One region of the Streptomyces sp. NBC_01635 genome, then DNA from elsewhere that is predicted to be linked to it. Evidence: predicted binding sites of a transcription regulator. Region 1 holds the regulator's gene; the other holds the start of a gene.
What was found. Region 1 encodes HspR, which represses chaperone genes until heat shock. Its sites were predicted from a motif close to TTGAGNNNNNNNNNCTCAA; they were not measured.
Positions count from the first base shown of each region.

Region 1 (6,544 bases):
GAGGGCGGCGGTCCGCACTCCCCGGCAGGGCGGTCGACAAGGCGGTCGACGTGGTCCGGCGGCCGAAGACCCGCCGCCGGACAGGCCTTACTTCAGTCCGGCCTTGTCGCACGCCTCCTTGTAGGGGGCCGTGCAGATGTCCGACAGCTTGTAGATTCCGTCCGCGACGACCGTGTCCGCGATGTTCTCCTTGGTCAGGGCGACCACGGGCACCAGCTTCGCCGGAATGTCCTTGTCGGTGGGGCTGTCGACGCGGTCGCCGGTCAGCGCGTCGAACTGGATGGCCTTGCCCTGGATCCGTGCCACCGCGATCTCCGCGGCGGTCTCGGCCTCGGTCGGGTAGGACTTGTAGACGCTCATGAACTGGTCGCCCAGGATGATCCGCTGCACGCCGTCGAGTTCGGCGTCCTGGCCGGTGATCGGGGGCATCTCGGTCACCCCGGCGGCCTTCAGCGCCTTGATGACGCCGCCCGCCATGCCGTCGTTGGCGGAGTAGACCGCCGCGATGTTGCCCGCGCCGATCTCGGCGATCGCCTCGGCCATGTTGGCCTCGGCGTTCTCCGGCTTCCAGTCCTTGGTGTCGTAGGTCTTGGCGATGGTCACCGCGTCCTGGAGCTCGGACAGCGCCCCCGCCTTGAACTGCTTGGCGTTCGGGTCGGTCGGCGAGCCGTTCATCATGACGATCTTGCTGGTGACCTCGCCGTCGCCGCCGAGCGCCTCCAGCAGGGTACGGCCCTGGACCTCGCCGACCAGCTCGTTGTCGAAGGAGATGTACGCGTCGATCGGGCCCTCGGCCAGCCGGTCGTAGGCGATGACGGGGATGCCCTCGTCCTTGGCCTTCTCCACGTCCTCGGCGATGGCGTGCGCGTCGACCGCGTCCAGCACGATGACGTCGACCTTGTCCTTGATCATCTGCTGCATCTGGCTCGACTGCTTGCCCGCGTCCGCATCGGCGTTGGCGTAGTCGACCTTGCCCTTGTCGCTGGTGAGCTCCTCCACCTTCTTCTTGAAGATGGGGTAGTCGAACTGCTCGTACCGGGTGTTGGCCGTCTCCGGCAGCAGGAGCCCGATGGTGACATCGTTCCCCTTGGTGGGGCTCGCTCCGTCGCTGCTCCCCGTCGCGTTGAGTGCACCGCAACCGGCGAGCATGACGGACATCGAGGTGACGGCGACTGATATGGCGATACGACGCATGCGAGGGCTCACTTCAGTACGTTTTTGGACGTGGGCAGAACATTGCGGCCCATGTGACTGAAAAGCCAACGCTCCAGCGACCAGTGGCGTCAAGACCAACTACTTAACGAGATGAACACAGCACCGTGCGCTGAAGTCGTGTGGGCTCGGCGAAAGAATCGCACATATCTCCTACACGCGCATACACGTGCTGCTCACAGCCGTGCGCGGGGCGTACACGGGGGCACTCGGGACTCCGGTTGACGCACCGTCAACAGCCCGCGCACAGACGGGGCCCGGAGGTTCGGACGAACCTCCGGGCCTCGCCCAGTACCTCACTTTTGCGCCAAACGGAACTTCTCCGTCAGGCCGCAGCCTTCCCACGGGGACACTTCCGTCACCGCACCGCCGCCCCGGACCGACGCTTTCACGCCGGCCGACGACGACCGGACCGGGTGCCGGCCGTCAGTCGGTCTGCTGCTGGCGCTTGGGCCGCCACACCACCAGCGCGCTGGTCTGCTGGACCTCCTGGTACGGCACCAGGTCCCGGCGGTACGATGCGTGCACCGCCGCCTCGCGCTGCCGCATGGTCGCGGCCACGCCGTCCAGGGCGCCCTCCAGCTCCGCCACCCGGGCCTGCAGCGCGGCGACCTGGTTCTCCAGTTCGATGATGCGCTTGATGCCCGCCAGGTTGATGCCCTCGGTCTGCGACAGCTGCTGCACCTGACGGAGCAGCTCGATGTCACGGGCCGAGTAGCGGCGGCCCCGGCCCGCGGTGCGGTCCGGGGAGACCAGCCCCAGACGGTCGTACTGACGCAGCGTCTGCGGATGCAGCCCGGAGAGCTGGGCCGCCACCGAAATGACATAGACCGGAGTGTCCTGCGTCAGTTCGTACGGATTGCGTCGACGACCGTCCATCGCCCTCAAGCTCCCTTCGCGGCCTGGAACAACTCCGCCCGCGGATCGTCGTCCGCGGTCGCCTCGCGATACGCCTCCAGTGCGTCACGAGCCTTCCCCGGCAGGTCCTTGGGAACACTCACCTCGACGGTGACCAGCAGATCACCGCGCGAGCCGTCCTTGCGGACCGCTCCCTTGCCGCGGGCCCGCATGGTCCGCCCGTTGGGTGTCCCCGGGGGCAGCTTCAGCGTGACCGGCGGACCGCCGAGCGTCGGAACGCGGATCTCCCCGCCGAGCGCCGCCTCCGGGTAGGTGACCGGGACGGTGACGGTGAGATTGTCGTCCTTGCGGCCGAACACCGGGTGGCTGCCGACGTGCACGACCACGTAGAGGTCGCCCGCCGGGCCGCCGCGCTCGCCCGGAGCGCCCTTGCCCCGCAGCCGGATCCGCTGACCGTCGCTGACCCCCGCGGGGATGCGCACCTGCATCGTCCGCGAGGACTTGGCCCGGCCGCTGCCCTTGCAGATGTCGCAGGGGTTCTCCGCGGTCAGACCGCGGCCCTTGCAGTCGGGGCACGGGTCGGTGAGCGAGAAGCCGCCGCCACTGCCCCGGGCGACCTGCCCGGTGCCGACGCAGGTCGGGCACACGCGCGGTGTGCCGTTCTTGTCGCCGGTTCCCGAACAGGCCTTGCAGGCCTGCTGGGAGGACATCCGCAGCGGGACCGTCGCCCCCTCGATCGCCTCGGTGAAGCTCAGGGTGACCTCGGACTCGATGTCCTGGCCGCGCCGGGGCTGGGTACGCGTGGTGCCCGTGCCACCGCGGTTGAACAGCCCGCCGAAGACGTCGCCGATCCCGCCGCCGAAGCCGCCGGCACCGGCCTGGCCGCCCTGACCACCGCCCTGGCCGCCCCCGAAGAGGTCACCCAGGTCGAAGTTGAACGACCCGGCTCCGCCCGCGCCCGGCCCCGCGCGGAAACCACCGCTGCCGAAGAGCGAGCGGGCCTCGTCGTACTCCTTGCGCTTCTTGGGGTCACCGAGGATGTCGTTCGCCTCGGAGATCTCCTTGAACCGCTCCTCCGCCTTGACGTTGCCCTTGTTGGCGTCCGGGTGGTACTCGCGGGCGAGCTTCCGGTACGCCTTCTTGATCTCGGCCTCGGTGGCGTCCTGAGGGACGCCGAGGACCTTGTAGTAGTCCTTCTCGATGAAGTCCTTGGTACTCATCCCCGACGTCCCTCCTCTCCTGACCTGCTCGTCCTGCCCGCCTCCGCCGGCGTGCCGCGGACGCCGGCGAAGGCGTCAGCCCTCCTGAGGGCCACCTGTCTCCTTGTCGTCCGCCGCCGCCTCGGTGCTCTCCTCGGCCGGCTTGCCCGGTTGGGCGCCCGGCTGCGGTTCCGCCACGGCCACCCGCGCGGGGCGGATGATGCGCTCGCCGATGCGGTATCCCGGCTGCAGTATCGCCACGCACGTCGTCTCGGTGACGTCCGGGGCGTAGGAGTGCATCAGGGCCTCGTGGATCGTCGGGTCGAAGGGCTCGCCCTCCTTGCCGAACAGCTGCAGGCCCATCTTCGCCACGGTCGACTCCAGCGACTCGGCGACGGACTTGAACCCGCCGACCAGCTCACCGTGCTCCCGCGCGCGGCCGATGTCGTCGAGCACGGGCAGGAGCTCGGTCATGAGGTTCACCGCGGCGACCTCCTTGACCGCGATCCGGTCGCGCTCGACCCGGCGGCGGTAGTTCTGGTACTCGGCCTGGAGCCGCTGAAGGTCCGCGGTGCGCTCGGTGAGCGCCGTACGCACCTGGTCCAGCTGCGCCACCAGCCCGGCGTCGGGACCCGAGTCCCCGGCCGGGGCCGCCGCCTCCTCCGCAGAGGGGGTGGCGGCCTTCGGCTCGGCCTCGTCGGCCGGAACGCCTGAGGGGACGTCGGGCTGCTGCGACTGCTCGTCGAAGCCCGGGGTCTCCTCGGTCACGCCGCACCGTCCTTACGTTCGTCGTCCACGATCTCGGCGTCGACCACATCGTCGTCCGCCTTGGCCCCACCGGCGCCGGCCCCGCCGCCCGCGGCCTGGGAGGCCTGCGCGTCGGCGTACATGGCCTGGCCCAGCTTCTGGGAGACGGCCGCGACCTTCTCCGTGGCGGTGCGGATCTCGGCGGAGTCGTCGCCCTTGAGCTTCTCCTTCAGCTCGGCGACGGCGGCCTCGACCTCGGTCTTGATCTCGCCGGGAACCTTGTCCTCGTTGTCCGCGAGGAACTTCTCGGTCTGGTAGACGAGCTGCTCGCCCTGGTTGCGGGACTCGGCGGCCTCGCGGCGCTGGTGGTCCTCCTCCGCGTACCGCTCGGCCTCCTCACGCATGCGGTCGACCTCGTCCTTCGGGAGCGAGGAGCCGCCGGTGACGGTCATCTTCTGCTCCTTGCCGGTGCCGAGGTCCTTCGCCGTGACGTGCATGATGCCGTTGGCGTCGATGTCGAAGGAGACCTCGATCTGCGGGACGCCGCGCGGCGCCGGCGGCAGACCGGTCAGCTCGAACATGCCGAGCTTCTTGTTGTACGCCGCGATCTCGCGCTCGCCCTGGTAGACCTGGATCTGCACCGACGGCTGGTTGTCCTCGGCCGTGGTGAAGATCTCGGAGCGCTTGGTCGGGATCGTGGTGTTGCGCTCGATCAGCTTGGTCATGATGCCGCCCTTGGTCTCGATGCCGAGGGACAGCGGGGTGACGTCGAGCAGCAGGACGTCCTTGACCTCGCCCTTGAGGACACCGGCCTGGAGCGCGGCACCGATCGAGACGACCTCGTCCGGGTTGACGCCCTTGTTGGCCTCCTTGCCGCCGGTCATCTCCTTGACGAGCTCGGCGACGGCGGGCATACGGGTGGAGCCACCGACGAGAACGACGTGGTCGATCTCGGACAGCGCGATGCCGGCGTCCTTGACGACGTTGTTGAACGGCGTCTTGCAGCGCTCCAGCAGGTCCGCGGTCAGCTGCTGGAACTGGGCGCGGGTCAGCTTCTCGTCGAGGTGCAGGGGGCCCTCGGCGGAGGCCGTGATGTAGGGGAGGTTGATCGTGGTCTCGGTGGACGCGGACAGCTCGATCTTGGCCTTCTCGGCGGCCTCACGGAGGCGCTGGAGCGCCATCTTGTCCTTGCCCAGGTCCACGCCGTGCCCGGCCTGGAACTGCTTGACCAGGTAGTCGACGACGCGCTGGTCCCAGTCGTCACCACCGAGGTTGTTGTCACCGTTGGTGGCCTTCACCTCGACGACGCCGTCGCCGATCTCCAGCAGCGAGACGTCGAACGTACCGCCACCGAGGTCGAAGACCAGGATGACCTGCTCGTCCTTGTCGAGGCCGTACGCCAGGGCGGCGGCCGTCGGCTCGTTGACGATGCGCAGCACGTTCAGGCCCGCGATCTCGCCGGCCTCCTTGGTCGCCTGGCGCTCCGCGTCGTTGAAGTACGCCGGGACGGTGATGACCGCGTCGGTCACCTTCTCGCCCAGGTACGCCTCGGCGTCCCGCTTCAGCTTCTGGAGCACGAAGGCGCTCATCTGCTGCGGGTTGAAGTCCTTGCCGTCCAGGTTGATCTTCCAGTCGGTGCCCATGTGGCGCTTGACCGACCGGATGGTCCTGTCGACGTTGGTCACGGCCTGCCGCTTGGCCACCTCGCCGACCAGCACCTCGCCGTTCTTCGCGAAGGCGACGACGGAAGGCGTGGTCCTGGCGCCCTCGGCGTTGGTGATGACGGTGGGCTCGCCGCCCTCCAGAACGCTGACGACGGAGTTAGTCGTGCCCAGGTCGATGCCGACCGCACGTGCCATTTCGATTCCTCCAGCTGACTTGAGTGGAACAGGCTCAAGCATGCCTGACGCCCGGCGCCGGGTCAACAGAGCTGAGTCGGTCGGACTCAACTCTTATCCGCTCCTTACGCGCAACCAGGCGCTGACCTGCGGTTCCGCTCGAGGGCGAGGCGGAAGTCACCCGCCAGGAGCGGGGCGCCGGCGGCATCGACGGCGCTGTCGCGGCGACGTCGCAGCCCCCTCAGCGGTCACGCCGGCAGCGACGTCGGCGACGACGCGGCCGGGGCGGCGACGGCGCGCGGCAGCAGTCGAGAACCCCGCGCGAGAGCGGCGAGCAGCCCCGCGCAGGAACGCGGATAAACCCGCGGACCACCCGGGACGGCGGTATCAGGACAGCGGCACCCGGATACAAGTGTGCGTCACGGATATAAGTTAGTGGCGTATGCCCCGCTTTGGCGGTCGTCCCGCGGCCGCGGCCGGGGCGCCTCCCAAGGCAAGCCTCAGCGATTCAGATCACCCCGCACCCGACTACAGTGCGGCTGGGGTTAGGGGTAGTCTCAAACGGACTGCATAAGTTACCGCTTAGTAATGTCGGGAATTCCGTGGCAGGAGCCCCCGACCAAACCCTCGCAGGCCCGAGGAGCCCCCATGCAACTCGCCGCGATCATCGTGTCGCTGGTCCTGGCCGTG
Region 1 covers NZ_CP109277.1:4,811,752-4,818,295, reverse strand. The annotation lists gene OHB56_RS22450 (substrate-binding domain-containing protein) at 88-1,194, opposite strand; gene OHB56_RS22445 (heat shock protein transcriptional repressor HspR) at 1,639-2,091, opposite strand; gene dnaJ (molecular chaperone DnaJ) at 2,097-3,290, opposite strand; gene grpE (nucleotide exchange factor GrpE) at 3,366-4,037, opposite strand; gene dnaK (molecular chaperone DnaK) at 4,034-5,875, opposite strand; gene OHB56_RS22425 (heterodisulfide reductase-related iron-sulfur binding cluster) at 6,503-6,544, shown strand, end outside.

Region 2 (6,544 bases), 1.3 Mb from region 1:
GGGGCGGCCCCGGCCGACGGTGGGCGTCTGCTCAGCGTCTCCCGCGGGGGGCGTCTGCTTGCCTGTGCGACGAGGCCGCGTCTTCTGCACCGGTGCTCGCATTCCTGACTCGTGTACCCGTGGGTCGGGGTGACGTTCCGTCAACAGGCGCCTACGCCCTGCCCGTATCGAGGGCGTACGCCCTGGCGGACGGCCGGTCGCGCTCGGGCAGCGAGACGCCCCCGTCGCTCCCCGACCCTCCCAGTGCCCATGGGCACCGCACGCGCATCACCTGACCCGCCACTCGAAGGAGTGAACATCGGAGGCGAGTTGGGGAGCAAGTCGCGCGACCTCCCGCAGCGGCCCATCGCGGCACGCCGGTTGGACGTCTGCGGCGGCCGATGGCAGGATTCGCCGCCACGCGCCTGCGGAGTGCTGCAATCCCACCCAAACGCGGCGTCTGACCTGCACGGCTGCCGGTGTCCGGCGAGCGGTGGGGGCCTTCGGGAGCCCTTGTGGAGGGGTCGTGCAGACTGGCCGGATGCGTACGGAACTTGTCTCGGAGCCCGGGGACGCGGCCCTTCCCAACGAGGACTTCGCGAGCATCGGGCTTCCGGCCTCCGGACAGGGCGGTTCCCTGGTCCTGCTGGACGGGGTCACGCCGCCGCGGGACGGCACGGGGTGTCGGCATTCGGTCCCCTGGTTCACCGCGCGTCTCGGCGGGGCGCTGGCCGAACTGACCGTTTCCCTCCAGGATGTCCCTCTGGCGGACCTGCTCTCCCGGGCCGTGTCCCGTACCGCCGGGGCACACGCGAAAACCTGTGACCTTTCTCACCCCCGCACGCCCCAGGCGACGGTGGTGCTGGCGCGCTGGTCACCGGAGTCGGTCGAGTACCTGGTCCTTTCCGACTCCGCCCTGCTCGTCGAGTCCCCGGGCGGCACGGTCACCGCGCTGCTGGACGACCGGCTGGCACGGCTGCCCCGTTCGGCGCTGGCCACGGACGCGCTGGTGGACTCCACCGTGCGCAACAGGGAGGGCGGCTTCTTCACCGCGGCGGCCGATCCGTCGGTCGCGGTGCGCGCGGTCACCGGGACGCTGCCGCGCGCCGAGGTGCGCGCCCTGGCCGCCCTGACGGACGGGGCCACCCGCTGGGTGGAAAAGTTCCGCGAGGGCGACTGGGCGGACTGTCTCGCCCTCGTCCGCAAGGAAGGGCCGCAGGCGCTGGTGGACCGCGTCCGGGCCCTGGAACGGGCGGACACGGACCGGGTGCTGCTCGGCCGGAGCAAGACGCACGACGACGCGACGGTCGTGTACGTGGAGTTCTGAGCCCCCGGCTCCCGGCGGACGGCCGGCCCGGGCGGGCAAGGGGACCGGCGGGCGAGTGGACCGGGCGACCCCCGGCGGCCGAGCGGCCCGCGCCGGTTCCCGCTACTTCTCCATCCCCCGGTTCAGCTGGTGCAGCAGCCGCGCGAGCTCCGTGACCTCGTCGGGGTCCCAGTCGGCGAGGCCGCGGGCGTAGCGCGCGCGGCGGGCCTCGCGGACCCGGCCCGTCCGGCTTTGTCCCTCCGGGGTGAGGGCGACCAGCCAGGCACGGCCGTCGGCGGGGTCCGGTTCGCGGGTGACGAGCCCGAGTTCCTCCAGGGCGTGCAGCTGGCGCGACATGGTCGCCTTGCCGACGCCGATGAAGGCGGCGAGTTCGGTGGCCCGCTGCTTGCCGCACTCGTCCAGACGGACGAGCAGCCCGTACGCGGACGGTTCCAGGTCGGAATGGACCGCGCGGGACATCTCGCCCTGGCTGGCCCTGGCGCGGCGCAGCAGCACCGTCAACTCCCTTTCCAGCGCGAGGAATCCGGGCTGGTCCACACCGTTGTCGGGCACCTGCGACGAGGTGTCCTCACCGCCGCCGTTTCCGCCTTCGTGCACGTCAGTCCCTGCCTCGGTTCACCGGTCGTCCATGTTCCCGCCCAATGGCGGCGCCACTGGGGCTCCACAAGTATTTCGCAGGAACGCCCCGACCACCGCTTCCGGCCTCCGGCACTTTGCCCGTGGCCTGTCCCGCATCGCGGTCCGTGTGCGTCGCGTTCCTGCTTCCCCCGGGTTCCTCCCCCCCGAGTACTCCGGAGATCCGTCATGCCCGTGCACAGATCCGGTTCCACCCGTCTCCGCGCGTTCACGACCGTCGCGGCGGTCCTGCTCGCGGTCCTCTCCCTTCCCCTCCCTTCCCCGTACGACTCCCGCGGCCGGGTCGGCCGGGGGCGCCCCCGACGTCCTGCCGCGCGGTTCCGCCCACACGGGCCTGGGCGTCGCCGCCCGGGCCGACCACTTCGCCGACCGCGGCGGCGCCTGGTCGCCCGACGGCAGGACGCTGCCGGGCGTGCTCGACATCGAGTGGAACCCCCTACGGAGACGCCTGTTACGGCACGTCGCGGAGCGCGATGGTCAGCTGGATCCGCGACGTCCCGGACCGGTACCGGGCGCGCACCGGCCGCGACGCCGTGATCCACACGGCGACCAGCCGGTGGCAGCAGCGCACCGGGAACCACGCCGGGTTCGGCACCACCCACCCGCTGCGGGTCGCCCGGTACGCCGCGACCGCGGGCGAGCCGCCCGCGGGCCGGGCGTCCTGCACGAGGTGGCAGTACACCTCCACCGGCCCGGTGGTCGGGGACCACGACCTCTTCAACGGCACCGTCGACCGGGTGCGGGCCCCGGCCCTCGGCTGACGTCGCCGGCCCGCGCCGCCGGCCCCGGCGCCGTGGGGCGGCGGCCGGGATCTCCCTCACGGGATCCCGGCCGCCGCCCGTCCGGTGACGCCGTCACACCGCCACCGGAACCTCCGGCGCCGCGCCGTTCGTCGCCGGCGAGAGCGCCAGCTCCAGGACCTGGCGGACGTCGGTCACGGCGTGGACGTCGAGCCCGTCCAGCACGTGAGCGGGGACGTCGTCCAGGTCGGGCTCGTTGCGCTTGGGGATGATCACGGTGGTGATCCCCGCCCGGTGCGCCGCGAGCAGCTTCTGCTTCACCCCGCCGATCGGCAGCACCCGGCCGGTCAGCGAGACCTCACCGGTCATCGCCACGTCCGTACGGACCAGGCGCCCGGAGAGCAGCGAGGCCAGGGCGGTGGTCATCGTGACGCCGGCGCTCGGGCCGTCCTTGGGCACCGCGCCCGCCGGGAAGTGGATGTGCGCGCCCCGCTCCTTCAGGTCGCCGACCGGAAGCTCCAGTTCGGCGCCGTGGGACCGCAGGAAGCTCAGCGCGATCTGCGCCGACTCCTTCATCACGTCGCCCAGCTGACCGGTCAGGGTCAGTCCGGCGGCGCCCGTCTCCGGGTCGGCCAGGGACGCCTCCACATAGAGGACGTCACCGCCGGCACCGGTCACCGCGAGCCCGGTGGCGACACCGGGGACGGCGGTGCGGCGCTCGGCCGGTTCCTGGGCGGACTCGGGCACGTGGTGCGGCCGTCCGACCAGAGCGCGCAGATCACCGTCGCCGACCGTGAGGGGCAGCTCCCGCTCGCCCAGTTCGTGCTGGGCCGCGACCTTGCGCAGCAGCCTCGCGATGGACCGCTCCAGGGCGCGGACGCCCGCCTCGCGCGTGTACTCGCCGGCCAGCTTGCGCAGCGCGCCCTCGTCGAGGGTGACCTCGTCGGTGGCGAGCCCGGCGCGCTCCAGCTGACGCGGGAGCAGGTGGTCGCGGGCGATGACGACCTTCTCGTCCTCGGTGTAGCCGTCCAGGCGGACGATGTCCATCCGGTCCGCCAGCGCCTCGGGGATGGCCTCCAGGACGTTGGCGGTGGCGAGGAAGACGACGTCCGAGAGGTCCAGCTCGACCTCCAGGTAGTGGTCGCGGAAGGTGTGGTTCTGCGCCGGGTCCAGCACTTCGAGGAGGGCGGCGGACGGGTCGCCCCGGAAGTCCGACCCCACCTTGTCGATCTCGTCGAGCAGCACCACCGGGTTCATCGCCCCGGCCTCCTTGACGGCCCGCACGATCCGGCCGGGCAGCGCGCCGACGTACGTACGCCGGTGGCCGCGGATCTCGGCCTCGTCGCGGACGCCGCCGAGGGCGACCCGGACGAACCTGCGGCCCATCGCGTGGGCGACGGACTCGCCGAGGCTCGTCTTGCCGACGCCGGGCGGACCGACGAGCGCGAGCACGGCACCGCCGCGGCGGCCGCCGACGACCCCGAGCCCGCGCTCGGCACGCCGCTTGCGCACCGCCAGGTACTCGGTGATGCGTTCCTTCACGTCCGTCAGGCCCGCGTGCTCGGCGTCGAGCACGGCCCGGGCGCCCTGGATGTCGTACGCGTCCTCGGTGCGCTCGTTCCACGGCATCTCCAGCACCGTGTCGAGCCAGGTGCGGATCCACGAGCCCTCGGGCGACTGGTCGGAGGAGCGCTCCAGCTTGTCGACCTCCTTGAGCGCGGCCTCACGCACCTTCTCCGGCAGGTCGGCGGCCTCGACGCGGCTCCGGTAGTCGTCGGATTCCTCGCCCTCCTGCTCGCCGTTCAGCTCGCGCAGTTCCTTGCGCACGGCTTCCAGCTGACGGCGCAGCAGGAACTCGCGCTGCTGCTTGTCGACACCGTCCTGGACGTCCTTGGCGATGGACTCTGCGACGTCCTGCTCGGCGAGGTGGTCGCGCAGCTGCTGGGTGGCGAGCTTCAGCCGGGCCACCGGGTCGGCGGTCTCCAGCAGGGCCAGCTTCTGTTCGGTGGACAGGAACGGTGAGTAACCGGAGTTGTCGGCGAGGGCGGAGACGTCGTCGATGGCCTGGACGCGGTCGACGACCTGCCAGGCGCCGCGCTTGCGCAGCCAGGCGGTGGCGAGCGCCTTGTACTCGGTGACCAGCTCGGCCACCTGGCCGGGATAGGGGTCTCCCTTGCCCGGTCGGAGCGGGGACCCCGGGGAACGCTCCGGCACGGTCTCGTCGATCCGGGTGCCCTCCACCCACAGCGCGGCACCCGGCCCGGTCGTCCCGGCGCCGATCCGCACCCGGTCCCGGCCCCGGATCAGGGCGCCCGGGTCTCCGTCGGCCAGCCTGCCGACCTGCTCGACCGTGCCCAGGACGCCGGTGGCGGCGTAGGTCCCGTCGATGCGTGGCACCAGCAGGACTCTGGGCTTCCCGGGCTCCGACGTGGCGGCGGCCTGGGCGGCCTCCACCGCGGCGCGCACCTCGGAATCGCTCAGGTCCAGCGGGACCACCATCCCGGGCAGCACGACCTCGTCGTCGAGCGGCAGCACGGGCAGGGCGAGTGGTGTGGACTCAGCAGCCATGATCTCCCCTTCGGCAGTCAAGTTGAGTTATACCGGCTCAATGCTCCTGAGCCCTTGATTGTTCCCGGCCCGCGGGCGACTGCGTTCGCTCTCAGCGATCATCCGGCGACCGGGGAGCGAAGGGCGCCCCTCCGGACCGCCGGGACCGCCGGGACCGCCGGGAGCCACGGAGGCCGCCGGGGACCGCCCGGGGCGGCCCGGAACGAGGGGGCTCTCCGTCGGACGGGGAGTGCTGCCAGGATGAACGCATGTCCACCCCCTACGACATTCCCGAAGTCCTGGACCGCCGCGAGGGCCCGTACGGGGAGGTGGTGCTCCGCCGGCACGGCAGCCTGCTGCAGATCATCGCGAACGGCTGCTTCCTGATGGACACCTCCGACGGCCGCTCGGAGCGCCTGCTGGTCGACGCCGCCCTGGCCGCGCTCGATGCCGCCGACACCCGCGCGGGGCACGCTCCGCGGCAGGAGCCGCACGTCCTCATCGGCGGACTCGGCGTCGGCTTCTCCCTCGCGCACGCCGCCGCCGCGCCCCGCTGGGGCCGCATCACGGTGGTGGAGCGGGAACCCGCCGTCATCGAGTGGCACCGCGCGGGCCCTCTGGCCGAACTCTCCGCGCGCGCTCTCGCCGACCCCCGCGCGAGGATCGTCGAGGCCGATCTGGTGGCGTACGTCCAGGAGACGTCCGACACGTTCGACATGCTGTGCCTCGACATCGACAACGGCCCCGACTGGACCGTCACCGAGGGCAACGACGGGCTCTACTCCCCCGCCGGACTCCGGGACTGCGCAAGGGTGCTGACCCCCGGCGGAGTGCTCGCGGTGTGGTCCGCCCAGCCGTCCGCGGATTTCGAGGGAACCTTGCGGAATGCCGGATTCCAACAGGTCCGTACCGAAGAGATCCCCGTTGCCCGGGGCGTTCCTGACGTCGTGCACCTCGGCGTCCGCCCTGGATAGCAAAGCCGTGATGACTCCCCGTACGCTGCTGCACGGACGCGGATCATTCAAGCGTCAATCGCAGTCATGCGCAGAAACGGATTCACCCCACGGATTCCGGAAAGCACACTTCAGGGGCGGGCGATGGAGCAGACACACACCTCCCACAACGGCACGGCGGCGACCACTCCGGGCGCACAACGCCGGGTCCTGGTGGTCGAGGACGACGCGACGATCGTGGACGCCATCGCGACCCGCCTTCGCGCCGAGGGATTCCTGGTGCAGACGGCGGGCGACGGTCCGTCCGCCGTCGACACGGCGGAGGCCTGGCAGCCCGACCTGCTGATCCTCGACATCATGCT
Region 2 covers NZ_CP109277.1:6,121,758-6,128,301, reverse strand. The annotation lists gene OHB56_RS28595 (nitrate- and nitrite sensing domain-containing protein) at 1-90, opposite strand, end outside; gene OHB56_RS28590 (protein phosphatase 2C domain-containing protein) at 521-1,306, shown strand; gene OHB56_RS28585 (MarR family winged helix-turn-helix transcriptional regulator) at 1,409-1,903, opposite strand; partial or broken gene OHB56_RS28580 (GH25 family lysozyme) at 2,286-2,703, shown strand; gene lon (endopeptidase La) at 2,797-5,250, opposite strand; gene OHB56_RS28570 (spermidine synthase) at 5,499-6,203, shown strand; gene OHB56_RS28565 (response regulator transcription factor) at 6,327-6,544, shown strand, end outside.
Region 2: the regulator HspR is predicted to act here: its motif matches at 5,273-5,291, upstream of lon (endopeptidase La).